DNA from 3 places in the Streptomyces sp. NPDC032126 genome. Region 3 is predicted to be linked to each of the others. Evidence: predicted binding sites of a transcription regulator. Region 3 holds the regulator's gene; each other region holds the start of a gene.
What was found. Region 3 encodes HrcA, which represses chaperone genes, less so after heat shock. Its sites were predicted from a motif close to TTNGCACTCNGNNNNNCNGAGTGCNAA; they were not measured.
Positions count from the first base shown of each region.

Region 1: groL (chaperonin GroEL) is a predicted target of HrcA. The motif match lies at 5,518-5,544, and genes of this name have one in related genera.
Region 2: groES (co-chaperone GroES) is a predicted target of HrcA. The motif match lies at 5,303-5,329, and genes of this name have one in related genera.

Region 1 covers NZ_JBVIMA010000012.1:18,221-27,793, reverse strand. The annotation lists gene otsB (trehalose-phosphatase) at 1-411, shown strand, start outside; gene ACZ5NW_RS34005 (alpha,alpha-trehalose-phosphate synthase (UDP-forming)) at 399-1,874, opposite strand; gene ACZ5NW_RS34000 (glucosyl-3-phosphoglycerate synthase) at 1,957-2,901, opposite strand; SAM riboswitch class I at 3,034-3,190, shown strand; gene thrC (threonine synthase) at 3,209-4,492, shown strand; gene ACZ5NW_RS33990 (MoaD/ThiS family protein) at 4,489-4,764, shown strand; gene ACZ5NW_RS33985 (cold-shock protein) at 5,198-5,401, shown strand; gene groL (chaperonin GroEL) at 5,708-7,330, shown strand; gene ACZ5NW_RS33975 (hypothetical protein) at 7,434-7,895, opposite strand; gene ACZ5NW_RS33970 (NADH:flavin oxidoreductase) at 8,094-9,227, shown strand; gene ACZ5NW_RS33965 (metallophosphoesterase family protein) at 9,256-9,573, shown strand, end outside.
Region 2 covers NZ_JBVIMA010000006.1:275,035-284,607, forward strand. The annotation lists gene ACZ5NW_RS23685 (RHS repeat-associated core domain-containing protein) at 1-1,534, shown strand, start outside; gene ACZ5NW_RS23690 (hypothetical protein) at 1,539-2,045, shown strand; gene ACZ5NW_RS23695 (class I SAM-dependent methyltransferase) at 2,060-3,226, opposite strand; gene ACZ5NW_RS23700 (polysaccharide deacetylase family protein) at 3,510-4,448, shown strand; gene ACZ5NW_RS23705 (polysaccharide deacetylase family protein) at 4,511-5,272, shown strand; gene groES (co-chaperone GroES) at 5,476-5,784, shown strand; gene groL (chaperonin GroEL) at 5,901-7,526, shown strand; gene ACZ5NW_RS23720 (ester cyclase) at 7,606-8,313, opposite strand; gene ACZ5NW_RS23725 (SDR family NAD(P)-dependent oxidoreductase) at 8,387-9,160, opposite strand; gene ACZ5NW_RS23730 (LysR family transcriptional regulator) at 9,386-9,573, shown strand, end outside.
Region 3 covers NZ_JBVIMA010000002.1:922,457-932,029, forward strand. The annotation lists gene ACZ5NW_RS12650 (hypothetical protein) at 1-1, opposite strand, end outside; gene ACZ5NW_RS12655 (VOC family protein) at 190-582, opposite strand; gene ACZ5NW_RS12660 (16S rRNA (uracil(1498)-N(3))-methyltransferase) at 599-1,357, opposite strand; gene ACZ5NW_RS12665 (nitronate monooxygenase) at 1,354-2,475, opposite strand; gene dnaJ (molecular chaperone DnaJ) at 2,576-3,712, opposite strand; gene hrcA (heat-inducible transcriptional repressor HrcA) at 3,713-4,729, opposite strand; gene ACZ5NW_RS12680 (MBL fold metallo-hydrolase) at 4,880-5,605, shown strand; gene ACZ5NW_RS12685 (DUF3097 domain-containing protein) at 5,637-6,437, shown strand; gene hemW (radical SAM family heme chaperone HemW) at 6,538-7,770, opposite strand; gene ACZ5NW_RS12695 (SpoIIE family protein phosphatase) at 7,864-9,573, opposite strand, start outside.

The DNA.
Region 1 (9,573 bases), on a different contig from region 3:
GAGAAAGGGGGGCGGGCCATCGCCGTGCACACCCGCAGGGCGCCCGATCCCCAGGGGGTGTTCGACGCGCTCCGCGAGCCCCTGACCGCCCTCGCCGCCCGGCACGGACTGGTCGTCGAGCCGGGGCGGATGGTGCTGGAGCTGCGGCCGCCCGGGATGGACAAGGGCGTCGCGCTGACCCGGTTCGTACGGGAGGTCGGCGCCGGGGTCGTCGTCTACGCCGGGGACGATCTCGGGGACCTGCCCGCCTTCGCCGCCGTGGAGAAGCTGCGGTCCGACGGCGTGCCCGGGCTGCTCGTGTGCAGCGGCAGCGCCGAGGTCACCGAACTGTCCGAACGCGCCGACCTGGTCGTCGACGGCCCGGCCGGGGTCGTCGCACTGCTGCGGGACCTCGCCGCTCAGCTCGGCTGAATCGCGCGCAGCGCCTCGAGCTGGTCCAGGAACCACTGCGCCGGGGGCAGGGCCGTCGCCGCCGCCGCGAGTCTCTTCGAGCGTTCGGCGCGCTCCTCCGGCTTCATCGTCAGGGCCTCGTGGAGCGCGTCGGCCGTCTCCAGGATGTCGTAGGGGTTCACCACGATCGCGTCGTCGCCCAGCTCCCAGTACGCCCCCGCCTCCCGCGACAGCACCAGCGCGCAGCCCCCGTCCGACACCACCGGGACCTCCTTGGCGACCAGGTTCATGCCGTCCCGGATCGGGTTGACGAGGGCCACGTCCGCGAGGCGGTACGCGGCGAGGGAGCGGGCGAAGTCGTCCTTGAGGTTCAGCAGGACCGGGGTCCAGCCCGGGGTGCCGTAGCGCTCGTTGATCTCCTGCGCCACTCGCGCCACCTCGGCCGTGTAGTCGCGGTAGACGGCCAGGTCCTGGCGGGAGGGGTAGGCGAAGGCCACATGGACGACCCGCTCGTGCCACTCCGGGTGGTCCTCCAGGAGCTGCCGGTACGCCAGCAGGCCCCGCACGATGTTCTTCGACAGCTCCGTGCGGTCGACCCGGACGATCGTCCTGCGGTCCCCCTCGCCGCCGATCTCCTCCCGCAGCTCCGCGATCCGCTCCTCCACGTCCGGCTGGTGGGAGCGGGCGCGCAGGAACTCGGCGTCGGCGCCGAGCCCGTACACACCGATCCGGGTCCTGCGCACCGGAGGGACGCCGTCACGCAGGTGTTCGACGGTCTTGACCGGGTCGCCCGCCGGCCAGCTCAGGGTGATGTCGCCCCGGCCGGTGGCCTCGGCGCAGGCCATGAAGGCACGCGCCCAGCGATAGGTCAGGAAGCCGAGCTGGTCCGCACCGAGCATCCCCCACACGAGCTGCCCGCGGATGTCCTCCGGGAGGATCTCGAAATACTCCACCGGCGCCCACGGCGTGTGCGAGAAGTGACCGATGCGCAGGTCGGGGCGCAGGTCACGGAGCATCCCGGGGACCAGACAGAGGTGGTAGTCCTGGACGAGGACGGCCGCGCCCGGCGCCGCCTCCTGCGCCAGCGCCTCCGCGAAGGCGCGGTTGTAGCGCTCGTACGACGCCCACCGCCGCCGGAACTCCGCGTCGAAGACCGGCTCCAGCGGGGTCTGGTACAGCATGTGGTTGATGAACCACAGGACGGAGTTGGCGATGCCGTTGTAGGCGTCCTCCAGCACGTCGGCGGGGACGGCCAGCATGCGGGTGCCGGGCTCGGCCACCCCGCGCCGTACCGCCTCCCGGTCGCCGTCGGACAGCGCGGCGCACACCCAGAGCGCGCCGGCCTCCGGCCCGATCGCCGACAGCCCGGAGACCAGCCCGCCCCCGCCGCGTCTGGCCGTGAGCGAGCCGTCCTCCCGCACTCCGTACGAAACCGGGCCGCGATTGGACGCGACCAGCACCTCAGCGCCGTGCGTGGAAGCCATACGCCTCAACTTAGCCCTACCGCGAAACGCTCAAACGTACGGTTCCGCTCGGTGGGCGACCGTATACGGAGACGTACCGGCTTCAGGCCACCTTGCGGGCGGCGTACTCGGCGATCTCCACCATGGGCGGCCGCTCCTCCGTGTCGACGGAGTACGTGCGGGGTTCGAAGCCCTCCTCGCCCCGCTCGAACTGGGTGAGGGAGGGGCGGACGAGGTGACCGCGGGCCAGCCGGAGCTGGGCCGTGCGGTAGATCGCCGCCGCCATCCGGCCCAGCGCCTGCCCGTCCTGGTGACGGTGCTTGCGCACCCCCACGTCGACCTGCGCCAGGGCGTCCAGACCCACCAGGTGCAGGGCGTCCACCAGCATGCCCAGCTCCACGCCGTAGCCGACGGGGAAGGGCAGCTGCTCCAGCAGGCCGCGGCGGGCCGCGTACTCGCCGCCGAGCGGCTGCACGAAACCGGCCAGTTGCGGCCAGTGCATGTTCAGCAGCGGGCGGGCCATCAGCTCGGTCACCCGGCCGCCCTGGCCCGCGGCGCCGGCCAGCGGACGGTCGTACATGCCCTTGACGAGATCCACGCCCGGGTCGGTGAACAGCGGGCCGACGATCCCGGTGACGAAGTCGGAGGAGAACTCCTTCAGGTCGGCGTCGATGAAACAGACGATGTCCCCGGTGGTGACCAGCAGGGACCGCCACAGCACCTCGCCCTTGCCGGGCAGGGCCGGGATGCGCGGCAGGATGTCGTCGCGGTGGACGACCCGGGCACCCGCGGCGGCGGCGACCTCGGAGGTGCGGTCGGTGGATCCGGAGTCGACGACGACGATCTCGTCGACCAGCGGCACCTGCCGCATGAGGTCGTGGCGGATCACGGCGACGATGTCCCCGACCGTCTCCTCCTCGTTCAGCGCGGGGAGCACGACGGACACGGTCTGCCCGGTGGCGCGCTTGGCCGCCATGACCCGATGGAGCGGGCGATCGGCGACGGACCAGGAGCGGGTGGCCAGCCAGCGCTCGACTTCTTCCAGCACAGTCAGCGGCTCCTCACGGGTTGTCTCGCGGTTCGGACGACTCTCTCAACTGTCCTGGCCGTCGGTTACAGTCTTGAACAACGCTGATGACCATCGCATGTCGGTGGATGTCGGCGCCCAAAAAGTTCATACCGCTCATCCAGAGGGGCAGAGGGACACGGCCCGATGAAGCCCCGGCAACCCTCCAGTCGGTTCTCGTAGATCAGTGTTTGATCGTTCCGCGAGGCTCCCGGCTAGGGAAGGTGCCAAATCCGTCTCACGGCGAGGTGCGTCGTGAGGAAGATGAGGAGAAAGGGCCTCGCCTCACATGGCTGCGCAGACTGTTGCAAGCACCACTGATTCCACCGTAGACCTCGGTCCCGCCGCGGCGCTGAGCTGTCGCGAGTGCGGCCACCGCGTGCCGCTCGGCCCGGTCTTCGCGTGCGAGGAGTGTTTCGGCCCGCTCGAGATCGCCTACGACTTCTCCGCGTACGACAGCGAGGAGCTCCGCAAGCGCATCGAGGCGGGCCCCGCGAACATCTGGCGGTACGCGCCGCTGCTGCCGGTCCCGGCCGACGTGGCCGACAAGCCCAACATCAACCCCGGCTGGACCCAGCTCGTCAAGGCCGACAACCTGGCGCGCGAGCTGGGAGTGACCGGCGGGCTGTATGTGAAGGACGACTCCGGCAACCCGACGCACTCCTTCAAGGACCGCGTCGTCGCCCAGGCGCTGGAGGCCGCGCGGGCCTTCGGCTTCACGACCCTCTCCTGCTCCTCCACGGGCAACCTGGCCGGTGCCGTCGGCGCCGCCGCCGCCCGCGCCGGCTTCCGCTCCTGCGTGTTCATCCCGCACGACCTGGAGCAGGGCAAGGTCGTCATGGCCGCGATCTACGGCGGCGAACTCGTCGGCATCGAGGGCAACTACGACGATGTGAACCGCTTCTGCTCGGAGCTGATCGGCGACCCGGCCGGCGAGGGCTGGGGCTTCGTCAACGTCAACCTGCGGCCGTACTACGCCGAGGGCTCCAAGACGCTGGCGTACGAGATCTGCGAGCAGCTCGGCTGGCGGCTCCCCGACCAGCTGGTGGTGCCGATCGCCTCCGGCTCCCAGCTCACCAAGATCGACAAGGGGCTCCAGGAGCTGATCAAGCTCGGGCTCGTCGAGGACCGGCCGTACAAGATCTTCGGCGCGCAGGCCGAGGGGTGCTCGCCGGTGTCGGTGGCCTTCAAGGCGGGGCACGACGTGGTGCGGCCCCAGAAGCCGAACACCATCGCCAAGTCGCTGGCGATCGGCAACCCGGCGGACGGCCCCTATGTGCTCGACATCGCCCGCCGTACCGGTGGTGCGGTGGAGGACGTGACCGATGAGCAGGTCGTGGACGCGATCAAGCTGCTGGCGCGGACCGAGGGGATCTTCGCGGAGACCGCCGGCGGTGTGACGGTGGGTGTGACGAGGAAGCTCATCGAGAACGGTCTTCTCGACCCCACGCTCACGACCGTCGTACTGAACACCGGTGACGGCCTCAAGACCCTCGACGCGGTGGCCGGCACCGGCCTCACCGCCACCATCCGCCCGAACCTGGACTCCTTCCGAGAGGCTGGCCTCGCATGAGCGTCAACGTCCGCATCCCCACCATCCTGCGCACCTACACGGGCGGTCGGGCCGAGGTCTCCGCGGAGGGGGCGACCCTCGCCGAGGTCATCGCCGACCTGGAGAAGAACCACACCGGCATCGCCGCACGGGTGCTCGACGACCAGGGCAGGCTGCGCCGGTTCGTGAACGTCTACGTCAATGACGACGACGTGCGTTTCGAGCAGGGCCTGGAGACGGCGACCCCGGACGGCGCGGGTGTCTCCATCATCCCGGCCGTCGCGGGCGGCTGATCATTACCTTCGGTAACGGGAGTTACCGAGAGTTCATCGAATTGCCCCCTCCGTGAGAGAAGCGGAGGGGGCAATTCTGTGTGATTGAGCGCGGTACAGTTGGGGAACGCGCTCCCGGCCCCCCGGTTGGAAGCCCTTGATTTCTGCCTTACACCCGACAAGAAGTAGCCAAACTGTGCGCTTCTTTCGCGGCTTTTGTTCCCTTTGTGGGGCCCGACTTGACCCGAAGTCAGGGCAATTGTCCCCACATTCCGGGCCTGTCGTGCCCAGAATTCTCGTCCGATTGACCTGTTGCAGACGGCAGTTGGACAGATACATTCAGCCGCGGTCGACGCGTTCCGGCGCACGCCCCCAACCAAGACTGGGGGGTGAGGTCTGACCCGGATCCGCGAAGTGTGGATCTGTGCAAGGGCCAGTAATAGGGGAGTTAGGCATGGCTCAGGGCACCGTCAAGTGGTTCAACGCGGAGAAGGGGTACGGCTTCATCGCGGTCGACGGTGGTGCGGACGTCTTCGTCCACTACAGCGCGATTCAGATGGACGGCTACCGCACCCTGGAAGAGGGCCAGCGGGTCGAGTTCGAGATCTCGCAGGGCCAGAAGGGCCCGCAGGCCGACATGGTTCGCGTCACCGCCTGAACATTCATTTCCGCGAAGGGCCCGCACCCGTCATGGGTGCGGGCCCTTCGCGCTGCCCGGAGCCGGCCGGGGAGCCGCCGACACGTGGGCCGCAGGGGGTCCCTCTGCGAGAGGCGCTTGCACTCGGCAGGGGCGAGTGCTAATCATTGGCGTTAGCACTCTGAAGGTGAGAGTGACAAAGAAGGACCGGGTCGGTGAGGCCCGCAGGCCGGGTGGGGCAAGGAACCACGAGGCAGGCAGGCCGTCCGTCGCGGGCGCGGGCGCGGTCCGAAGGAATCACCCCCAGTCCTGGAGGGACCACTTCACATGGCCAAGATCATCGCGTTCGACGAGGAGGCGCGGCGCGGCCTCGAGCGCGGCATGAACCAGCTCGCGGACGCCGTGAAGGTGACGCTCGGCCCCAAGGGCCGCAACGTCGTCCTCGAGAAGAAGTGGGGCGCCCCCACGATCACCAACGACGGTGTGTCCATCGCCAAGGAGATCGAGCTCGAGGACCCGTACGAGAAGATCGGCGCCGAGCTGGTCAAGGAAGTCGCCAAGAAGACGGACGACGTCGCCGGCGACGGTACGACCACCGCCACCGTCCTCGCCCAGGCGCTGGTCCGCGAGGGCCTTCGCAACGTGGCCGCCGGTGCCAACCCGATGGCTCTGAAGCGCGGTATCGAGAAGGCCGTCGAGGCCGTCTCCGCCGCCCTCCTGGAGCAGGCGAAGGATGTCGAGACCAAGGAGCAGATCGCTTCCACGGCCTCCATCTCCGCCGCCGACACCCAGATCGGCGAGCTCATCGCCGAGGCCATGGACAAGGTCGGCAAGGAAGGCGTCATCACCGTCGAGGAGTCGCAGACCTTCGGTCTGGAGCTTGAGCTCACCGAGGGCATGCGCTTCGACAAGGGCTACATCTCCGCCTACTTCGCGACCGACATGGAGCGTATGGAGGCCGTCCTCGACGACCCGTACATCCTGATCGCGAACTCGAAGATCGCGAACGTGAAGGACCTGCTCCCGCTCCTGGAGAAGGTCATGCAGTCGGGCAAGCCGCTGCTGATCATCGCCGAGGACGTCGAGGGCGAGGCCCTGTCGACCCTGGTCGTCAACAAGATCCGCGGCACCTTCAAGTCCGTCGCCGTCAAGGCCCCGGGCTTCGGCGACCGCCGCAAGGCGATGCTGAACGACATCGCCATCCTCACCGGCGGCGAGGTCATCTCCGAGGAGGTCGGTCTCAAGCTCGAGAACACGACCCTCGACCTGCTGGGCAAGGCCCGCAAGGTCGTCATCACCAAGGACGAGACCACCATCGTCGACGGCGCCGGCTCCTCCGAGCAGGTCGCGGGCCGCGTGAACCAGATCCGCGCCGAGATCGAGAACAGCGACTCGGACTACGACCGCGAGAAGCTCCAGGAGCGCCTGGCGAAGCTCGCGGGCGGCGTGGCCGTCATCAAGGCCGGTGCCGCCACCGAGGTGGAGCTCAAGGAGCGCAAGCACCGCATCGAGGACGCCGTGCGCAACGCCAAGGCGGCCGTCGAGGAGGGCATCGTCGCCGGTGGTGGCGTGGCCCTGCTGCAGGCCTCCCAGGTCTTCGAGAAGCTGGAGCTGGAGGGCGACGAGGCCACCGGTGCCGCCGCCGTCAAGCTGGCCCTCGAGGCCCCGCTGAAGCAGATCGCCGTCAACGCCGGCCTCGAGGGCGGCGTCGTGGTGGAGAAGGTCCGCAACCTGACCCCGGGTCACGGCCTCAACGCCGCGACCGGCGAGTACGTCGACCTGGTCGCCGAGGGCATCATCGACCCGGCGAAGGTGACGCGCTCCGCGCTGCAGAACGCGGCCTCCATCGCCGCGCTCTTCCTCACCACCGAGGCCGTCATCGCCGACAAGCCGGAGAAGGCCGCGGCCCCGGCCGGCGGCGGCATGCCGGGCGGTGACATGGACTTCTGATCGACCTCTGGTTCGATCAACCGTCCTACGGACCGAGGGCGGCACCCACAGCCACGGCTGGGGGTGCCGCCCTCGGGCGTTTTTCGGCTTGAGCTTCCGGGGCTCACTCGGGGCACGCGCCGTCCGTGACGTCCACGTCCAGCATCGCCTTGTCGCCGTGGGGGACAGAGGTGATGTGCAGGCAGAGCGCCGCGTCCGTGCCTGAGCCCGTCACCGTGTACGTCGAGTCGGTCGTGCGGGTCACCGTCGGGCCGTACGAAGGGCCCACGCCCGCCTTCTCGAAGGCGTCGTCGATGTACATGTCGTAGCCGAGCCACTCGTCGACGACCACCGGTTCCGCCTCCAGCCTCGCCGCCGCCTTCCGCGTCGCCTCCCGCAACTCGCCCTCGCTCCACCTCGACTCCTGCCGCAGAAAGATCAGCGCGCCGATCACGAAGGCGAGGGAGAGGAAGATCAGAGCCAGGCCCAGGGGGTTGTTCGGGTTGTAGTAGTACCGGCCCCGCTTTCTGGTGAAGACCGGCTCGTCGTCCCTGCCCTCGCTGCCTCCGCCGCCCCCGCTCGTCATGGGCGTCATCCTGTGCCACCGCGCCACGGGGCGCCAGAGACTTTCCCCCTGTGTCCGCCGCCTCGCCGGATGGGGGACGTGGTCCGTGTCACACCGGCTGGGGGCGGCGGGGCGGAATGGGGGAGGGGCGGGCTCCGTTCTCGTAGGCGTGGTGCATGCGTATGCACATACCGTCCAGTCGCTCACAGAGGAGCCCCCGTGACCCTCACCTCCCCCGAGTCCGCCGCTTCCCGCGCGGCCGAGATTCTCGCCCGGCCCGTGTCCATCAACGGCCTGACCCTTCCGAACCGCATCGTGATGGCGCCCATGACCCGGATGTTCTCGCCGGGCGGCGTGCCCGGTGAGGACGTGCGGTCGTACTACAGCCGTCGCGCCGCCGCCGGTGTCGGTCTGATCGTGACGGAGGGGACGTACGTCGGGCACGACTCGGCGGGGCAGAGCGACCGGGTGCCGCGGTTCCACGGGGAGGAGCAGCTCGCCGGGTGGGCGAAGGTCGCCGACGCCGTGCACGCGGCCGGCGGGAAGATCGTGCCGCAGCTGTGGCACATCGGGATGGTCCGCAAGGAAGGGGAGCCGCCGTTCGCCGACGCTCCCGCCGTCGGCCCCTCCGGGATCCGGCTCGACGGGACCGAGGGCGCCGGTCGGGCCATGACCCAGCGCGACCTCGACGACGTCATCGGGGCCTTCGCCGAGGCCGCTGCCGCCGCCGAGCGGATCGGCTTCGACGGGGTCGAGCTGCACGGCGCCCACGGCTACCTCATCGACCAGTTCCTGTGGGCCGGCACGAACCGCCGTACCGACGCCTACGGCGGTGACATCGCCGCCCGCACCAACTTCGCCGCCGAGATCGTCGCCGCCGTGCGCGAGACCGTCTCCGCCGACTTCCCCGTGATCTTCCGCTACTCGCAGTGGAAGTCCGAGAACTACGACGCCCGGCTCGCCGAGACCCCCGAGGAGCTGGACGCCGTCCTCGCCCCGCTCGCCGCGGCCGGTGTCGACGCCTTCCACGCCTCCACCCGCCGCTACTGGCTCCCCGAGTTCGAGGGCTCGGACCTCAACCTCGCCGGCTGGACGAAGAAGCTGACCGGCAAGCCGGCCATCACCGTCGGCTCGGTCGGCCTCGACGGCGACTTCATCCGCGCCTTCGCGGGCGAGGGCGCGCCGATCGGCAGCCTCGACAATCTCCTCGACCGCCTGGAGCGCGACGAGTTCGACCTCGTGGCGGTCGGGCGCGCGCTGCTCCAGGACCCCGAGTGGGCGGCGAAGGTGCTGGCCGGCCGCTTCGAGGACCTGGCGCCCTACGACGCGGCGGCCCTGAGGACCCTCAGCTGATCGCCAACGCCCGTGTATGGTCCGGGAGATGAGGATCCTTCATCTCTCGGACACGCACCTCGACCGCACCGACGCCCCCAACGCGCGGGGCGTCAACGCCACCGAGTCCCTGCGGCTGATGCTCGCCGAGCTGCGGCATCTGCGGGGGGTCGACGCCGTGATGGTGACCGGTGACCTCGCCGACGACGGGGCCGTGGAGGCGTACACGACCCTGCGGGAGCTGGTCGGCGGCTTCGCGCGCTCGCTCGGCGCGCCCGTCTTCTACACCACCGGCAACCACGACGAACGGTCCGCCTTCACCAAGGTGCTGGGCAACGGGCACGCCGAGGCGGAGCTCGCCCTGCCC
Region 2 (9,573 bases), on a different contig from region 3:
CGGCCTGAAGTCCGTCACCACCAAGAAGCCCGACGGCACGAGCAGCACCGTCGACTACGGCTACGACAAGACCGGCAACACCGAGACCCGCGGCGGCCAGGTCCTGGACTGGGACGCCGAAGGCCACCTGGCCAAGGTCACCGAGGCCGGAAAGGCCACCGAGTACGTCTACGACGCCGACGGCCGGCGCCTGATCGGACGCACCGGCTCGGCCACCACGCTGTACCTCGGCCACACCGAGGTCACCCTGACCAAGGGCGCGGCGAAGTCGAAGGCCACCCGCTACACCTCGCTCGGCGGCGGCAACCAGGCCGTCACCGCCGACGACGGCACGGTCACCTTCACCCTCGCCGACCACCAGGGCACCGGCGAACTCGCGGTCGGCGCGGCCGATCTGCGACTGACCCAGCGGCGCACGCTGCCCTTCGGCGGCCCGCGCGGCACGGCACCGGCCGGCTGGCCCGGCACCAAGGGCTTCGTCGGCGGCACCGACGACACGTCCGACACCGGCCTGACCCACCTCGGCGCCCGCGAGTACGACCCGGTCACGGGCCGCTTCCTCAGCGTCGACCCGGTGATGGACCTCACGGACCCGCAGCAGCTCAACGGGTACGCGTACGCCGAGAACTCGCCGGTCACCTTCAGCGACCCGAGCGGTCAGTGGAAGTGGCTGGACGACCTCGTCGACAAGGGCAAGCAGGTCGCCCACGGCGCCTGGAACGGCACCGTCGACGGCTACTACGACCTGGCGGAGGGCTTCTACTCCTTCAGCGACACCATGGGCTGGACCCAGGGTGACGCCCAGCGCATCAGGAACGACCGCGCGGGCAAGGGCCTCGTCAGCGTCTACAACACCGTGCGCGGTCCGGAGCACAGCGGCGCCTGGTACAAGATCTCGTACTGGATCGCCAAGTTCCTCGTCCCGTTCATGCCGGGCGCGGGCGGCGTCGGCGCGGAGGCCAAGGCGGTCTCCAAGAGCGGCTCGGCCGCGAAGGCCGTCAGATCGGTGCTCGGCAAGCTGTTCTCCGGTGCCGCGAAGAAGGCGGAACAGCCGAAGGTGGCGCCGCGGGTCGTTCCGGTCCCGCGCGTCAGCACGCGTGGCGTCGGCGGCAAGAGCGCGCCCGCTCTGGAGGTCCAGAAGGCCCCGGCCGGCTGGACCCACGCCGACCGGATGCAGGACGCCTCGTCCCAGGTCGTCGACTTCGCTCTCAAGCACGCCTCGAAGAAGAAGTCGAACAAGACCTACGTCGGTGGCTACAACATCGAGACCGGCGACATCGCCCTCGCCCAGTCGGGCGGCTGCAAGCCCGGTCCCAGCTACTGTGCCGAGGGCAACGTCGTGAACGCGCTGGGCGGTGACCCGACGAAGGTGCGCTTCACCATCGCGTACACCGTGAAGTTCGACACGGGCACGAAGGTGCCCGAGATGAAGCCGGTGTGCCGACAGTGCCAGGTGGACTATGTGTCACCGTTCCAGTTCGAATCGGGTGCCGTTCCCGAAGAGGGCGGCATCTGGTGGCACCAGTTCTTCTAAGGGGATGAGATCCGTGAACATCATGGAGTTGGAGATCGGTCTGTACGACTGGACCGCGCTCCCGTGCCGTGGCTGCGCGTCCGCGGAGCACGTTCCCGGGGAACTGCTGCGGATGGCCCGCGCGCAGACGCGGGAGGAGGCCAAGCCGCGGAACATCGAGTTCCATGTGCTGCAGGAGGGCTGGGCGACGCCTACGGTCGTCCCCGTCGCCCGGGTACTGATGGCCGGTCTGGCGGATCGGAACATCCCGCCGGCCGCCCGGAACCAGTTCCTGGACCTCCTCTGGTCGTTCGTCATCGTGGACGACGACGACCTCGCCGAGGCGTGCAAGGACGCGGTACGGGCCGGACTCTGGTCGCTGTACGAGGAGATCCTGTCCGGCGCGTCCCAGGGCAGCGCCCTCCTCGCGTACTGGCTCGTGAAGGAGGTCGAGACGGATCCGGCCCGGGTGGAGCGGCTCCTGGCGGAAGCCAGGCACCTCCTGCCGGAGGACCTCTACGAGGACGACTGACGGCCTGATCGGCGTCAGACGGTGGCGGGCGTTCCGACCAGCATGGTCGGGGCGCCCGCCACTCGTGTGAGGAACACCGTCGCCGCGTGCGGCCCCTGCGGCTTGACCTTCTTGCGCAGCTCCTCCGGCTCCACCGCCGAGCCCCGCTTCTTCACGGTCAGCACCCCGACCTCCCGCTCCCGCAGCAGTGCCTTCAACTTCTTCACATTGAAGGGGAGTTGGTCGGTGATCTCGTACGGCGTGGCGTACGGCGTCGGCCGCAGGGCGTCGGCGGTGATGTACGCGATGGTCTCGTCGAGCAGTCCGCCGTCCAGCTGTTCGGCGACGTCGGCGACCAAGTGGGCCCGGATGACGGCGCCGTCGGGCTCGTAGAGGTAGCGGCCGAGGGGGCGGACGGGCGGGTTCGGCAGGCCCGCGCCGAGGAGGGTGCGGGGGCCGGGCAGCAGCGTGGCCCGTACGGCGCCCGGCTCGGTGCCGAACCACAGCACCGCCTCCTTCACATCCCCGCCGTCGGAGATCCACTCGGCCTCCGCCTCGGCGGGGATCACCTCGTGCGGGATACCCGGGGCGATCTTCAGTGCGGCGCGCGGCGCCTTCCGGGCGGTGTCGACCGCCCAGGACAGGGGCGGTGAGTACGCCTCCGGATCGAAGACGCGGCCCCGGCCGCCCCGCCGGGCGGGGTCCACGAAGACGGCGTCGTAACCGGCCGTGTCGACCTCCGTGACATCGGCCTCCCGTACGTCGATGAGGTCCGCGAGGCCGAGCGCCTCGGCGTTGGCCCGCGCGGTCGCCGCGGTCACCGGGTCGCGGTCCACGGCGAGGACGCGGATGCCGGCCCGGGCGAGGGCGATGGCGTCGCCGCCGATCCCGCAGCACAGGTCGGCGACCGAGGCCACACCGAGGGACCTCAGCCGCTCGGCGCGGTACGTGGCGACACTCGCCCGGGTCGACTGCTCGACCCCGTTCGGCGTGAAGAACATCCGCTCGGCGTCCCCGGCACCGAACTTCGCCACCGCCCGCTGCCGCAGCCGCGCCTGCCCGAGGGCCGCGGAGACGAGTCCGGCGGGATGGTCACGGCGCAGCCGGGTGGCGACGGCCAGCTCGTCGGCGGGGCTGGTGCCCCGCACCTCGTCGAGCAGGACACGGCCCTCATCGGTCAACAGGGAATCGAGGTCGTTCACGGGGCCATTGTCAGCCAGCCGCCGCTGCTACGGGACGCCGACCGGGGTTGGGCCCGGGTGTTGGTGGGTGTGGGGGGGGCGGTTGCCGGGGCTCGGCCCGGCGGGCGCCGGGGGCGGGCTGGGCGTCCGTCGTTGTGTGGGTCGCTGCCGGGTGGGCCCGACGCCGGTCGCCATGTGGGGCGGTTCCGGCGCCGGGCGGTGTGTGGGCCAGTCGGGGGATGGTGTGGGGGGTGTCGCGGTGTCGGGGCGGTGTGCGGGGGCGCGGCTGCGAGGATCCGGCGCCATGGGAGCAGTCGTACGAAAAGCCAATTATCGGGCCGCGTCCCGACGGGCCGCCGTGCGCGGCGGGGTCGCCGTCCTCGCCGCCGCCGCCCTGGCCTCCGGGTGCGGCCGGGGCGACGCGGGCGCGCGGCCCGCCGGAGGCCAGCAGGTCGAGCGGAACGCCCAGGACCGCGCGGCCGGCGCCCTGAAGGCGGCCGCCGAGCGGCTGCGGGCCGCGCAGGCCGCCCGGGTGGCCACGGCCCGGCACTGGGGGCTCAAGAGGGTCCCGCTGCTCGCCCCCGCGCCCCCCGCGAGGAAACCGCACATCACCACCCGCGAGGGCTTCGAGGTCGACGACCACGAGGAACTGGGCCTGCCGCCCGTCTTCACGACCGTCCCCACCAAGAACAAGGTCGTCTTCCTCACCATCGACGACGGCGCCGAGAAGGACCCGGCGTTCCTGCGGATGATGAGCGAGCTGAAGGTGCCGTACATCGCCTTCCTGTCCGACTACCTGATCAAGGACGACTACGGCTACTTCAAGAAGATGCAGGACAGCGGGACCGTCCTGAACAACCACACCCTCCACCACCCCTATCTGCCGGCGCTGTCCTACGCCCGCCAGAAGCGCGAGATCTGCGGCATGCAGGACGTGCTGCGCGAGCACTTCGGCAAGCGCCCGCTGCTCTTCCGCCCGCCCTACGGCAACTACGACCAGGACACGCTGCGGGCCGCCAAGGCGTGCGGGGTGAGGTACGCCCCCTTGTGGGACGAGGAGGTCTTCGTCGACCACTGGGAGTACCGCGAGGGGGACCGCGACCTCCACCCCGGCGACATCGTCCTCACCCACTTCCGGGGACGGGGCGACTGGAAGGGCACGATGCCCGACATGGTCCGCCGCTTCCTCGACAAGGTCACGGCGAAGGGGTACGCGGTCGCGCGGCTGGAGGACTACCTGTGAGGTGGCGGGGGCTGGTCGCCATCCTGCTGCTGGCCGCCGCGTTGACCGGCTGCGCCCAGCCGATGGCCCCGATCGAACGACTCGGCAAGAAGGCCGCCCAGCGAGTACATGGCGCGCCCGCACATGGCGCGCCCGCACATGGCGCCCCCGCACACGGCGCCCGCGAACATGGGGCCCCCGCACACACCGTCCCCCCACAAGGCCTCCCCGCACACGCCCCCCAGGACCGCCCCCCGTACCGCCTCCCCCCGGTGGTCGACCACGTCCGCACCACCGACCGGGTCGTCTTCCTCACCTACGACGACGGCGCCGACCGCGACCCGCGTTTCGTCGACCTGGTCCGCGAACACCGGCTCCCCGTCAGCATGTTCCTGACCGACAGCGTGGCCGGCCCCGGCTACCCCCACTTCGCCCGCCTGCGCGCGGCCGGCGCCTCCCTGCAGAACCACACCCTCGACCACGCGGCCCTGCGCGGGCTGCCGTACGCCGGCCAGCGCACCGAGATCTGCGGCCAGCAGCAGAAGCTCAGCTCCCGCTTCGGCACCCGCCCCCGCCTCTTCCGCCCGCCCTACGGCACGTACGACACGACGACCCTGCGCGCGGCCGCCGACTGCGGCATCCGGGCGGTGGTGCTGTGGCGCGCCGCGATGGGCCCCACCGATCTGACCTTCACCCGGGGCACCCACCGCCTCCTGCCCGGCGACGTCATCGCCGTCGACCCCGACGAGCTGACCGGCCCCGGACCGCGCGAGCGCACGGCACGGCTGCTGCGGACGGTCCGGGAGCAGGGGCTGAGGGTGGGCCGCCTGGAGGACTACCTGTAGACCGGGAATCCGGCCGACGCGCCGCCGGCATTAGCAGTCCGCTTGACCGAGTGCTAATCACGGTCATAGTCTCGGCTCTGGCACTCCCCAGTGGAGAGTGCCAACAACGCGACGGGCAGGTCCGGCACCCGCGACGACGGATCCACCTGGTCGCCACCTCAGACAGTTAACCCCGTGAGATCTCCGAAGGGGGAGGTCGGATCGTGACGACCGCCAGCTCCAAGGTTGCCATCAAGCCGCTTGAGGACCGCATCGTGGTCCAGCCGCTCGACGCCGAGCAGACCACGGCCTCCGGCCTGGTCATTCCGGACACCGCGAAGGAGAAGCCCCAGGAGGGCGCCGTCCTCGCCGTGGGCCCGGGCCGGTTCGAGAACGGCGAGCGCCTGCCGCTCGACGTCAAGGTCGGCGACATCGTCCTGTACAGCAAGTACGGCGGCACCGAGGTGAAGTACAACGGCGACGAGTACCTCGTCCTCTCGGCTCGCGACGTCCTCGCGATCATCGAGAAGTAGTTCTCCTCAGGCTTTTGCTTCCAGCTGCGCCCTGGCACCCGCGATCGATCGATGAGCCGGGCGCCGGGGCGCAGTTCTTTTACCACTCACAGATTTCCGAGAGGGCTCACGCTGTCATGGCGAAGATCCTGAAGTTCGACGAGGACGCCCGTCGCGCCCTCGAGCGCGGCGTCAACAAGCTGGCCGACACGGTCAAGGTGACGATCGGCCCCAAGGGCCGCAACGTCGTCATCGACAAGAAGTTCGGCGCCCCCACCATCACCAACGACGGTGTCACGATCGCCCGTGAGGTCGAGATCGAGGACCCGTACGAGAACCTCGGCGCCCAGCTGGTGAAGGAGGTGGCGACCAAGACCAACGACATCGCGGGTGACGGCACCACCACCGCCACCGTGCTCGCCCAGGCGCTGGTGCGCGAGGGCCTGAAGAACGTCGCCGCCGGTGCCTCTCCGGCCGCCCTGAAGAAGGGCATCGACGCGGCCGTGGCGGCCGTCTCCGAGGACCTCCTCGCCACCGCCCGCCCGATCGACGAGAAGTCCGACATCGCCGCCGTGGCCGCGCTGTCCGCCCAGGACCAGCAGGTCGGCGAGCTCATCGCCGAGGCGATGGACAAGGTCGGCAAGGACGGTGTCATCACCGTCGAGGAGTCCAACACCTTCGGTCTGGAGCTGGACTTCACCGAGGGCATGGCCTTCGACAAGGGCTACCTGTCGCCGTACTTCGTCACGGACCAGGAGCGCATGGAGGCCGTCCTCGACGAGCCCTACATCCTGATCAACCAGGGCAAGATCTCCTCGATCGCCGACCTGCTGCCGCTGCTGGAGAAGGTCATCCAGACCAACTCCTCCAAGCCGCTGCTGATCATCGCCGAGGACGTCGAGGGCGAGGCCCTGTCGACCCTGGTCGTCAACAAGATCCGCGGCACCTTCAACGCGGTCGCCGTGAAGGCCCCGGGCTTCGGTGACCGCCGCAAGGCGATGCTCCAGGACATGGCGATCCTGACCGGCGCCACCGTCATCTCCGAGGAGGTCGGCCTCAAGCTCGACCAGGTCGGCGTCGACGTGCTCGGCAGCGCCCGCCGCGTCACCGTCACCAAGGACGACACCACGATCGTCGACGGTGCCGGCGGCTCCGAGGACGTGCAGGGCCGCGTCGCCCAGATCAAGGCCGAGATCGAGAACACCGACTCCGACTGGGACCGCGAGAAGCTCCAGGAGCGCCTCGCGAAGCTGGCCGGCGGCGTGTGCGTGATCAAGGTCGGCGCCGCCACCGAGGTGGAGCTGAAGGAGAAGAAGCACCGTCTGGAGGACGCCATCTCCGCGACCCGCGCCGCGGTCGAGGAGGGCATCGTCTCCGGTGGTGGCTCCGCGCTGGTCCACGCCGTCAAGGTCCTGGAGGGCAACCTCGACAAGACCGGCGACGAGGCCACCGGTGTCTCCGTCGTCCGCCGCGCCGCCGTCGAGCCGCTGCGCTGGATCGCGGAGAACGCGGGCCTGGAGGGCTACGTCATCGTCTCCAAGGTCGCCGAGCTGGAGAAGGGCAGCGGCTACAACGCCGCCACCGGCGAGTACGGCGACCTGGTCAAGCAGGGCGTCATCGACCCGGTGAAGGTCACCCGCTCCGCCCTGGAGAACGCGGCCTCCATCGCCTCCCTGCTGCTCACGACCGAGACCCTGGTCGTCGAGAAGAAGGAAGAGGAGGAGCCGGCCGCGGCCGGTCACTCCCACGGCCACGCCCACTGACGTAGGTCGGTAGCCACGCCGAGCCGAGGCCCGGCACCCTGCAGACAAGGGGTGCCGGGCCTCGGCCGTTCGCCGTCCCCTACCGCTCCAGTGCGTCCAGTGCCCCGAGCTGGCCCATCATCCCCAGCCGGTCGTACTGCCACCAGCCCTCGGTGATCTTCCCGTCCGGGGCGCAGCGGTGGATGGTGCACCCGGTCATGGAGACCTTCCGCCCGGTGGACGGGAGTCCCATGAACTCACCCTTGTGGATGCCGTCCCACGTCCAGCGCGTACAGACCCGGTCGCCCTCGGCGAACTGGTCGTCGAGAGTGAACGTGAAGTCGAAGCCGCTCCTCCACATCTCGATCTCGCGCCGGATCGCGTCCATGCCCATGGTGTCCTGCTCGTTGGCCGGGTCATGGTCGTGGTAGTCCTCGATGAGCACCTCGTCGAGGGAGGGCAGTTCACCGGGCGCCGCCAGCAGCGCGAAGAACCGCCGGACGGTCTCGACGTTCAGGTTCTCGTCCCGTACGACGTCCAGATCGGTGAACGTCGGCATCTCGTCGCAGAGCGCGACCATCTCCTGGAAGATGCGGTCGGTCTCGGGCAGATTCGAGTTCCGCATCGCCTCCTCGTACGACGGGAACTCCACGATCTCGATGTAGTGCGACGCGTCCGACCGGTCCTTGCCGATGATGTCGTGCGTCGCGGTCCGCTTCCCCTTGGTCTGTTCGACCCACCTGTCCATCAGCCGGTTCATCTCGTCGAACCGGCTGGTCTTGCAGTCGATGATCTGTACGAACGTCATGGCGCCGCCTCCGGTCCCCCCGGGTCCGGTATGTCCAAGCCCATCTTCCCACCGGAGGCCTGGCGTCACCCGCTCACTGGGGGCCGTACTTGCGCCCCGTCTTCGAGCTGATCCCGCCCAGCATGCCCCGCGGCACCAGCTTGGCCGCGCCCATCAGCACCTTGTAGCGGGGGTCCGGGATCGACACGGTCCGGCCGCGCGCCAGATCGTGCAGCGCCGCCGCGACCAGCTTGTCCGCGTCCAGCCACATCCAGCCGGGGATGTTGTCCGTGCCCATCCCGGCCCGCTCGTGGAACTCCGTCCGCACGAAACCGGGGCACAGTGCCATCAGCCGTACGCCGGCCCCCGCCAGGTCCTTCGCGGCTCCCTGCGTGAACTGCACGACCCACGCCTTCGACGCGCCGTACGTCCCGCGCGGCACGAAGGCCGCGACCGACGCCACGTTGACGACCCCGCCGCGCCCGCGCTCGCGCATCGCCTCCGCCGCGGCCGACGTCAGCCGCAGCACCGCCTCGCAGTGCACCTTCAGCATCCGCAGCTCATCGGCCATCGGTACGTCGAGATAGCGGCCCTTGTTGCCGAAGCCCGCGTTGTTGACCAGCAGGTCGACAGGGCTGCGGCGATCGCCCAGCCGGGCGGCGACCGCCTCGATGCCCTCGTCGGTCGCGAGGTCGGCGGTCAGCACCTCCGCCTCGATGCCGTGCCGGTCGTGCAACTCGGTGGCCTGCTCCCGCAGCCGCTGGGTGTCCCGCGCCACCAGGACCAGATCGTGGCCGTCCGCCGCGAGCCGCCGCGCGAACGCGGCACCGATCCCCGCGGTCGATCCCGTAATCAGAGCCGTTGTCATGGCAGCAGCGTAGTGACCCGGAAGCGGCCCGTCCGCTCCCCGCGTCCGGCCCTCACCGCGGCGGTGACAGGGCCTCAGCCGCCGTTCCGCTCGACGTACTTGCGGCCGCCGCCAGGGACTCCGGGTGCGGCGCCTCACCCGCCGCACGGGATCCGCCCGCACCCTGAGGTCAAAGCGACGAGGCACTATTCGCGCGGACACCCAAGCCTCCCTTATGCTCGAAGGGTGATCGAGGCCCGTCATCTGCGCGTCCTGCGTGCCGTCGCCACCACCGGGTCCTTCTCCGCGGCGGGGCGCGAGCTGGGCTGCACCCAGCCGGCCGTCAGCCAGCAGATGAAGGCCCTGGAGGCATCCGTCGGCACGCCCCTGCTGGTGCGCAGCGGCCGCGAGATGCGCCTCACCCAGGCGGGTGA
Region 3 (9,573 bases):
CGGACACCGCCCCCGGCCCCCCGGGCTCGCACCCGACGACCCCGAAGAGCCCCACCACAGCGACCCCGGCCACCCCAAGAGCCCGAACGCGACCAACCATGCACGCAGCCTGCCACTCACGGGCACGAGCGGGTAGGGCGCATACAGCCACAACGGACCCGAAGCCGAAATACGGCCCCACCAGCGGAGCTATCCGCGCAGCAGCAGCCACTCCTGAAGTTCCACCACGTTGCCCTCGGGATCCTTGAGGTGGGCGGCGCGCATGCGGTCGGACACGGAGGCGGGGCCGTGGATCAGGGTGGCGCCCCGGGCGGCGATCTGGGCGCAGTAGGCGTCCAGGTCGTCGACGCGCAGGGCGACCAGGGAGCGGTGGCCGTTGGCCTCCTCGCCGAGTTCGCCCAGGATCTCCGCCATCATCGCCCGGTCCTGGATGGCGATCCCCGCCGAACCGGTGGCCGGGCTGAACTTCTCGTACGGCCCGTGCACCGCCCCCGACTGCGGCTTGAGGCCGAGGACGTCGGCGTAGAAGTGGTAGCAGGCGGCGAAGTCGGTGACGAGCAGCCGTACTTGGGCGAGTTCCACGGTGTCCCCCCTGGGTTCAGGACCAGCGGCCGGTGCGGCCGAGGAGCAGGGCGGCCGCCGCCGTACCGGCGGTCGATGTCCTCAGCACCGTACGTCCGAGCACGAACGTCTTCGCGCCCGCCTCCGCGAATTGCGCCAACTCGTCGGCGGCGACGCCCCCTTCGGGGCCGACGACCAGCACGATCTCGCCCTCGGTGGGGAGTTCGGCGGTGGCGAGGGCGGCGCTGCTGTGCTCGAAGTCGGAGTGCAGCACGGCGGCGAAGTCGGCTTTGGCGAGAAGTGCCGCAACCTGCTTGGTCGTTGCCGCGTCCGCGACCTCCGGGAAGCGCACCCGGCGGGACTGCTTGCCCGCCTCCCGGGCCGTGGCCCGCCACTTGGCGAGGGCCTTCTGGCCGCGCTCGCCCTTCCACTGGGTGATGCAGCGCGCCGCCTGCCACGGCACGATCGTGTCGACACCGACCTCGGTCATCGTCTCCACGGCCAGCTCACCGCGGTCGCCCTTGGGCAGCGCCTGGACCACGGTGATCCGGGGCTGCTCCGGGGGTTCCTCGGTGACGTCGTCCAGGCCGCCGACCACCAGGCGGTCCTTGCCCTCGGTGGCCGTGACGACGCCCTGCGCCCAGCGGCCGCGCCCGTCGGTGAGGACGACCTCCTCGCCGGGCCGCAGCCGCTTCACGGACACGGCGTGCCGGCCCTCGGCTCCTTCCAGGACGAACTCGCCGCCGCTGAGGGCGGGCCCGTCGAACGACTCGACCACGAACACCGGTGCCGTCATCGCTCCTCCTCCGACGAAGATCCGCGCGAAGCTCCAAGCGAGGATCCATGCCAGGATCCGCGCGACAACGCTGTCACGGCCGCGTCGGTCTCGGCGGCCAGCACCTCCACCAGCTGCCCGGCGGGCAGATCGCGGGCCATCCGGTGACCCTGCCCCGCCCACAGCGCCATGCCCTGCGCGTCGCCCGCCTTGGCGGCCGCCTTGCGCAGCGGGGCCGTGAGGTGGTGGACCTCCGGGTAGGCGGCGGGCGCGTACGGCCCGTGCTCGCGCAGGAAGCGGTTGACCAGGCCGCGCGCCGGGCGGCCGGAGAAGGCGCGGGTCAGCTCGGTGCGGGCGAAGAGCGGGTTGGTCAGCGCCTGCTTGTGCACGGCGCTCGCGCCGGACTCGGGCGTGGCCAGGAACGCGGTGCCCAACTGCGCCGCGCACGCGCCCGCCGCGAGGACGGCGGCGATCTGGCCGCCGCGCATGATGCCGCCCGCGGCGACCAGCGGGATGCCGACGGTCTCGCGGACCTGGGCGAGCAGGGAGAGCAGACCGATGCCGGCGCCGTCGTTCTCCGGGACGTCCCGGTGGGTGCCCTGGTGGCCGCCGGCCTCGACGCCCTGCACGATCACCGCGTCGGCGCCCGCCCGCTCGACCGCGAGGGCCTCCTCGGCGGTCGTCGCGGTGACCAGGGTGAGGGTGCCGGCGCGGCGCAGCGAGTCGAGCGCGTCGCGGCTCGGCACGCCGAAGTGGAAGGAGACCACCGGTACCGGGTTGTCGAGCAGCACCGCGAGCTTGGCGTCGTAGCCGTCGTCGCGGCCGCTGTCGGGGTCGCCCAGCTCGGTCTCGTACCAGGCGGACTCGCCGGCGAGCTGATGGGCGTAGAGCTCGACCGCGCCCGACTCGGCGTACTCCGGCTGCGGCATGAAGAGGTTCACGCCGAAGGGGCGGCCGGTCAGCCCGCGCAGCTGCTTGATGTCCTGGTACATCCCGTCGGCGGTCTTGTACCCAGCGGCCAGGAAACCGAGCCCGCCCGCCTCACTGACGGCGGCGGCGAGGCCGGGCACGGAGACACCGCCCGCCATGGGGGCCTGCACGATCGGCAGAGGGAAGAGATCGGTCAGTGCGGAGGACATGACGGCATGTTGTCACGTCCTCCGGACAACACCGAACCCGGGCTTCCCTTGGCCTGGCCCACCGGAAACCCGGTGGACCACACCCCGTCCCCGGCGCTCGTCAGCGGCCGTTGAACGCGTCCTTCAGCCGGGAGAACAACCCCTGCTGACCCGGCTGGAACTGGCCCTGGGGGCGTTCCTCGCCCCGGAGTTTGGCCAGCTCGCGCAGCAGCCGCTCCTGCTCCGGGTCGAGCTTCGTCGGGGTCTGGACCTCAACGTGGACGATCAGATCGCCCCGGCCGCCGCCGCGCAGATGGGTGACGCCCCGGCCGTGCAGCGGGATCGACTGGCCGGACTGGGTACCGGGCCGGATGTCGACCTCCTCCATGCCGTCCAGCGTCTCCAGCGGCACCTTGGTGCCGAGGGCCGCGGCCGTCATCGGGATGGTCACCGTGCAGTGCAGGTCGTCCCCGCGCCGCTGGAACATCGCGTGCGGCAGCTCATGGATCTCGACGTACAGGTCACCGGCGGGACCGCCGCCGGGGCCGACCTCGCCCTCACCGGCGAGCTGGATCCGCGTGCCGTTGTCGACACCGGCCGGGATCTTCACCGTGAGGGTGCGCCGGGAGCGGACCCGGCCGTCGCCCGCGCACTCCGGGCACGGCGTCGGGACGACCGTGCCGAAGCCCTGGCACTGGGGGCAGGGGCGGGACGTCATGACCTGGCCCAGGAAGGACCGGGTCACCTGGGACACCTCACCGCGACCACGGCACATGTCACACGTCTGGGCGGACGTGCCCGGCGCGGCGCCCTCACCGCTACAGGTGGAGCAGACGATCGCCGTGTCGACCTGGATGTCCTTGGTCGTGCCGAAGGCCGCCTCGTCGAGGTCGACCTCCAGCCGGATCATCGCGTCCTGGCCGCGCCGCGTCCGCGACCTCGGCCCCCGCTGGGACGCCGTGCCGAAGAAGGCGTCCATGATGTCGGAGAAGTTGCCGAAGCCACCGGCCCCGAAGCCGCCCGCGCCGGCGCCGCCGGACTGCGAGAGGGGGTCGCCGCCGAGGTCGTAGACCTGCTTCTTCTGCGGGTCCGACAGCACCTCGTAGGCGGCGTTGATCTCCTTGAACCGCTCCTGGGTCTTCGGATCCGGGTTGACGTCCGGGTGCAGCTCGCGCGCGAGCCGCCGGAAGGCCTTCTTGATCTCTTCCTGCGACGCGTCGCGACGCACGCCGAGAACGGCGTAGTAGTCCGTGGCCACCTACGACTCCGCCAGGATCTGTCCGACGTACCGTGCCACTGCGCGTACCGCTCCCATCGTTCCCGGGTAGTCCATGCGGGTCGGGCCGACCACGCCGAGCTTGGCGACTGCCTCGCCGCCCGAACCGTAGCCCACCGACACCACCGACGTGGAGTTGAGTCCCTCGTAGGCGTTCTCGTGCCCGATGCGCACGGTCATGCCCGAATCCCCCGCCTCGCCCAGGAGTTTAAGGAGCACGACCTGCTCCTCCAGGGCCTCCAGGACGGGCCGGATGGTGAGGGGAAAGTCATGGTTGAAGCGGGTGAGATTGGCGGTGCCGCCGATCATCAGCCGCTCCTCGTTCTCCTCGACGAGCGTCTCCAGAAGGGTGGAGAGCACCGTCGAGACCGTGCCGCGGTCCTCGACCTCGAAGGCGTCGGCCAGGTCCTCCACGAGACGCGGAACGTCCGTGAAGCGACGGCCGGCGACCCGGCTGTTCAGCCGCGCCCGCAGATCGGCGAGCGAGGTCTCGCCGAACGGAGCCGGGCAGTCCACCATCCGCTGCTCCACCCGCCCGGTGTCCGTGATCAGCACGAGCATCAGGCGCGCCGGAGCGAGCGACAGCAGCTCGACATGGCGCACGGTGGAACGGGTCAGGGACGGGTACTGCACGACGGCGACCTGCCGGGTGAGCTGCGCGAGCAGCCGCACCGTGCGGGCCACGACGTCGTCGAGATCGACGGCGCCGTCGAGGAAGTTCTGGATCGCCCGACGCTCGGGCCCGGTCATCGGCTTGACGCCGGCCAGCTTGTCGACGAACAGCCGGTAGCCCTTGTCCGTCGGAATCCGCCCGGCGCTGGTGTGCGGCTGCGCGATGAAGCCCTCGTCCTCCAGCACCGCCATGTCGTTGCGCACGGTGGCCGGGGAGACGCCGAGGTTGTGCCGCTCGGTGAGCGCCTTGGAGCCCACCGGCTCCTCGGTGCCGACGTAGTCCTGAACGATGGCGCGCAACACCTGCAGCCGTCGTTCGCTCAGCATCCGCGTCCACCTCCAGATGTCATGTCCCGTGGCATCCCGCCTGGCACTCTGCCCTTCCGAGTGCCAGGGCTACCCGCCAGTGTACGGCGGTGGGGTACTCCCTGGGCAAGGCCGGTCTCCGCCTCGCGGCCGTACCGTTAGCCTCGCCGCATGACGGTGACTTGGGAAGAGCTGGGATGGGAGCGGATCGCGTCCGGCGTGGGGCGCCGCCGGCTGCCTGGCTGGGACTGCACGGTGGGACTCGTCGTCGGGGCGGCGGGCGTACTGCTGATCGACCCGGGTTCCAGCGTGGCGGAGGGGGCGCGGCTGCGGTACGAGGCCGAGGAGCTCGCCGGCCGTCGTGTGACCCATCTCGCTCTCACCCACCCCCACTTCGACCACGTCTTCGGGGCGGCGGCGTTCGCGGGCGCGGAGGTGTTCGGCGCGGTGGGGCTGGACGCCCTGCTGGCGCGCGAGGCGGAGGAGCTGCGCGCCGACGCGGTCCGTCAGGGCCTGGACGAGGCGGCGGCCGAGGAGGCGGCGGACGCCCTGGTCACCCCCCGCCATCTGGTCTCCGGGGAGTGGACCCTGGATCTGGGCGGCGGCCGCGAGGTCCTGCTGGCGAACGTCGGCCCCGGCCACACGTCCCACGACCTCGCGGTCCTGATCCCCGGCGAACGGGAGACGGTGTTCTGCGGCGACCTGGTCGAGGAGTCCGGCGAACCCCAGGCGGGCCCGGACGCAGTACCGGCGCAGTGGCCGGCGGCACTGGACCGGCTGCTGTCGCTGGGCGGCGAGGACGCGGTGTACGTGCCGGGTCACGGCGCGCTGGTGGACGCCGGGTTCGTACGACGGCAACGGGACGCCCTCGCCGAGCGCTTCGGCGTGTCGCGCTGAGCCGGCATCCACTGGTCCTATCGTCATCCGAATGCGCCAGTACTCACCCGACCTGACCCCGCCGTGGAAGAAGCCCAAGCCGGTGCCCGAGGTCCCCGCCGACCCGGGCCTGGTGGTGGAGGAACCGGCCACCGGTTTCTGCGGCGCGGTGATCCGCTGCGAGGCCGGCACGGTGACCCTGGAGGACCGCTTCGGCAAGCACCGGGTGTTCCCCCTTGAGCCGGGGGGCTTCCTGCTGGAGGGCCGGACGGTGACGCTCGTGAGGCCTTCCGCCGCGCCGGTACGTCCCACCCGTACCGCGTCCGGCTCGGTGGCCGTCCCCGGCGCACGCGCGCGCGTGGCCCGCGCCGGCCGCATCTACGTCGAGGGCCGGCACGACGCGGAACTCGTCGAGAAGGTGTGGGGCGACGACCTGCGCGTCGAGGGCGTGGTCGTGGAGTACCTGGAGGGCGTGGACGACCTCCCGTCGATCGTCGCGGAGTTCTCCCCCGGCCCGGACGCGCGCCTGGGCGTCCTGGTGGACCACCTGGTCCCCGGCACGAAGGAATGGCGCATCGCCCAGCAGGTCACGAGCGACCACGCGCTCGTCGTGGGCCACCCGTACATCGACATCTGGGAGGCGGTGAAGCCGTCGTCCCTGGGCATCGAGGCATGGCCCCGCGTCCCGCACGGCCAGGACTGGAAGACGGGCGTGTGCCGCGCGCTGGGCTGGCCCTCGGAGAACACGGGCGCGGTCTGGCAGGCGATCCTGAAGCGGGTGAACTCCTACAAGGACCTGGAGCCGGAGCTGCTGGGGCGCGTGGAAGAGCTGATCGACTTCGTCACGGAATAGGAAGGTGCACTGCACCCACCTAGGGGCGCGGGGAACTGCGCGACAAGCCACAACGCACCCGCAGCCGCCACTCAACAGAACCCGGCACCCCCTTAGGCACCTAATCCACGAGGTCCCGCACCACCGCATCCGCCAGCAACCGCCCCCGCAGGGTCAGCACGGCCCGTCCCTCGTCGTAGGGGCCCTGTTGGAGCAGCCCCTCCGACAGAGCCCTGTGGGACGCCTTGAGGCCCTGCTCGCACAGCAGCGACAGGGGCACGCCCTCGCGCAGCCGCAGCTCCAGCAGAATCCGCTCGACCCGCCGATCCTCCTCCGACAGCACCTCACGCCCCGCCCCCGGAGAGCGGCCGGAGGCCAGCGCCGCGGCATACGCGCCGGGATGCTTCACGTTCCACCAGCGCACCCCGCCCACATGCGAGTGCGCTCCCGGCCCCGCGCCCCACCAGTCCGCGCCGCGCCAGTACAGCTCGTTGTGGAGGCACCGTCCGGCCTCGGAGGTCGCCCAGTTCGAGACCTCGTACCAGTCGAACCCGGCGGCCGCGAACGCGTCCTCCGCGATCAGATACCGGTCCGCGTGCACGTCGTCGTCCGTCATCGGCACCTCGCCGCGGCGGATCCGCCGGGCCAGCTGCGTGCCCTCCTCGACGATCAGCGCGTACGCCGAGACATGGTCGGGGCCCGCTCCGATCGCCGCGTCCAGGGACGCCCGCCAGTCGTCGTCCGACTCCCCCGGCGTGCCGTAGATCAGGTCCAGGTTGACGTGCTCGAAGCCCGCCGCGCGCGCCTCCGCCACACAGGCCTCCGGGCGCCCCGGCGTGTGGGTCCGGTCCAGCACGCGCAGCACATGCTGCTTCGCGCTCTGCATCCCGAAGGAGATCCGGTTGAAGCCGCCCTGCCGGAGCGTCGCCAGGTAGGCCGGGTCGACCGACTCCGGGTTCGCCTCCGTCGTGACCTCGGCGTCGGCCGCCAGCCCGAACTCGTCGCGGATCGCCCCCAGCATCCGTACGAGATCGCCCGCCGCCAGCAGCGTCGGCGTACCGCCGCCGACGAAGACCGTGCGGACCGGACGCGGGTCGTCGCCGAGGACCTTCCGGGCCAGGCGGATCTCCTCGATCAGGGTCTCGGCGTAGTTGTCGCGGGAGGCGAGGACACCGCCGGTGCCGCGCAGCTCGGTCGCGGTGTAGGTGTTGAAGTCGCAGTAGCCGCAGCGGGTCGCGCAGTACGGCACGTGCAGATAGAAGCCGAGGGGCCGGTCGGCGGCCCCGGCCAGCGCGGACGCGGGCAGCGCGCCGTCGGCGGGGACGGGCTCGCCGTCGGGGAGTGCGGAGGGCATGTCCCCCATTGTCCCGTACGCGGCCGGTACCCGGTCCCGTGGTCGCCCCCACTCGGTCCCGTAGTCGCCCCGTACCCGGTCCCGTAGGGCCGCTCACTCCGCCTGGAGCACCAGCAGCGCCAGGTCGTCCTCGGGCGGGCGCCCTCCGAAGTCGTGCACCTCACGCCGGATCCGGTCCGCTATCTGCTCGGCGTTCAGGCCCGCGCAGGCGGCCAGCGCGTGGGCGAGGCCGTCGCCGTCGTCGAACTGGCGGGAGCCCGAGCGCCGCTCGGTGATGCCGTCCGTCACACACAGCAGGGTCTCGCCGGCCCGCAGCTCCAAGGTCTCGCTGGTGTACATGACGTCCTCGACGACCCCGAGCAGCGTCTGCGGGTGCGCGGCCGTACGGACGTCGCCGTCGGGCCCGAGGACCAGCGGCAGCGGATGGCCGGCCGAGGCCAGCGTGCAGCGCACCCCGCCGGGGAACGGGACGAGCTCCCCGTAGAGCAGCGACAGGAAGCGGGTCTGCGGGCCGTCCATCGGACCGGCCGGGCCGACGAAGGCGCGGGCCGCCGCGTCGGCCGCCTCGGTCGCGTCGTCGAGGAGCAGCTGGTTGAGGCGGTCGAGGACGTCGGCGACGCCGTACCCCTCGCGGGCCAGCAGCCGCAGCCAGGGGCGGGCCAGCCCGATCACGACGGCCGCCTCCGGCCCCTTGCCCTGGACGTCGCCGACCGCGAAGCACCAGCGGCCGTCGCCGGCCGGGAACAGGTCGTAGAAGTCGCCGCTGGGCCCGCCCCGCTCACACGGCTCGTAGACCAGGGCGCTGCGCATGCCGGGGATCTCGGCGACCGCGCCGGGCAGCAGCCCGCGCTGGAGGACGGCGCTGATGGTGGCCTGCCGGGCGTACTGGCGGGCCGCGCCGATCGCCAGCGCCACCCGTCGGCCGAGGTCCTCGACCAGCCCGGTGACCTCGTCGGGGAAGCGCAGGAGGCCGGCCCGCCCGATGACCAGCGTGCCCAGCGGCCGCCCGCCCGCGATCAGCCGGTACGCCAGCGCCGTCCCCGTCTCCTCCAGCGCCTCGCCGGGCCACGGGTGGGTGGCGGGGCCGGACAGGGGTGTCTCGGTGAGGTGCGGCGGGTCCTTCTCCAGGGCGCGGCGCAGCTCTTCGAGGCGGCTCTCGTCGCCGTGCCAGACACGGGCGAGCCGCAGTCCCGCCCCTCCGGCGCCGTCGCCCCAGCCGCGGCCGCCCACCTCGTCCTCCAGCCACACCGCGCACCAGTCGGCGAGGCGCGGCACCAGCAGCTGGCCGGTGAGGGCGGCGACCAGGTCCTCGTCGAGCTGACCGGCGAGCAGGTCGGACGCCTCGGCGAGGAAGGAGAGCGCGCCCCGGTTGAGCCACTCGCGCTCGCTGCCGGGCCGGGGCTCCTCGGGGGCGAGCCCGAAGACGCCGAGGGGGCGGTCGTCGGCGTAGGCGTCGTCGTACGGGTCCCCGTCGTACGCGTGGTCGTCGTACGGGTCGTCGGCGTACGAGGCGTGGTCCCCGCCGTCGGAGAGCTCCGCGTCCTCGGGGGCGGCGGCGTCCTCGGCCTCGGGGGCGAGCCGCGCCCACACGGTCTTGACGACGCCGCGGTAGGTCACGCCCCAGGACTCGGCGAGCAGTGCGACGAGGCGCAGGCCGCGGCCGTACTCGGGGGCCTCGACGGCGGCCCGCGGGAAGGGGCTCGCCTCGTGGGGAGGCGGCGTCTGGTGCGAGGGATGACGGTCGGACACCTCGACGACGATCCCGCCCTCGTCCGTACGGCAGGTCAGGTCGATGTCCGTCCC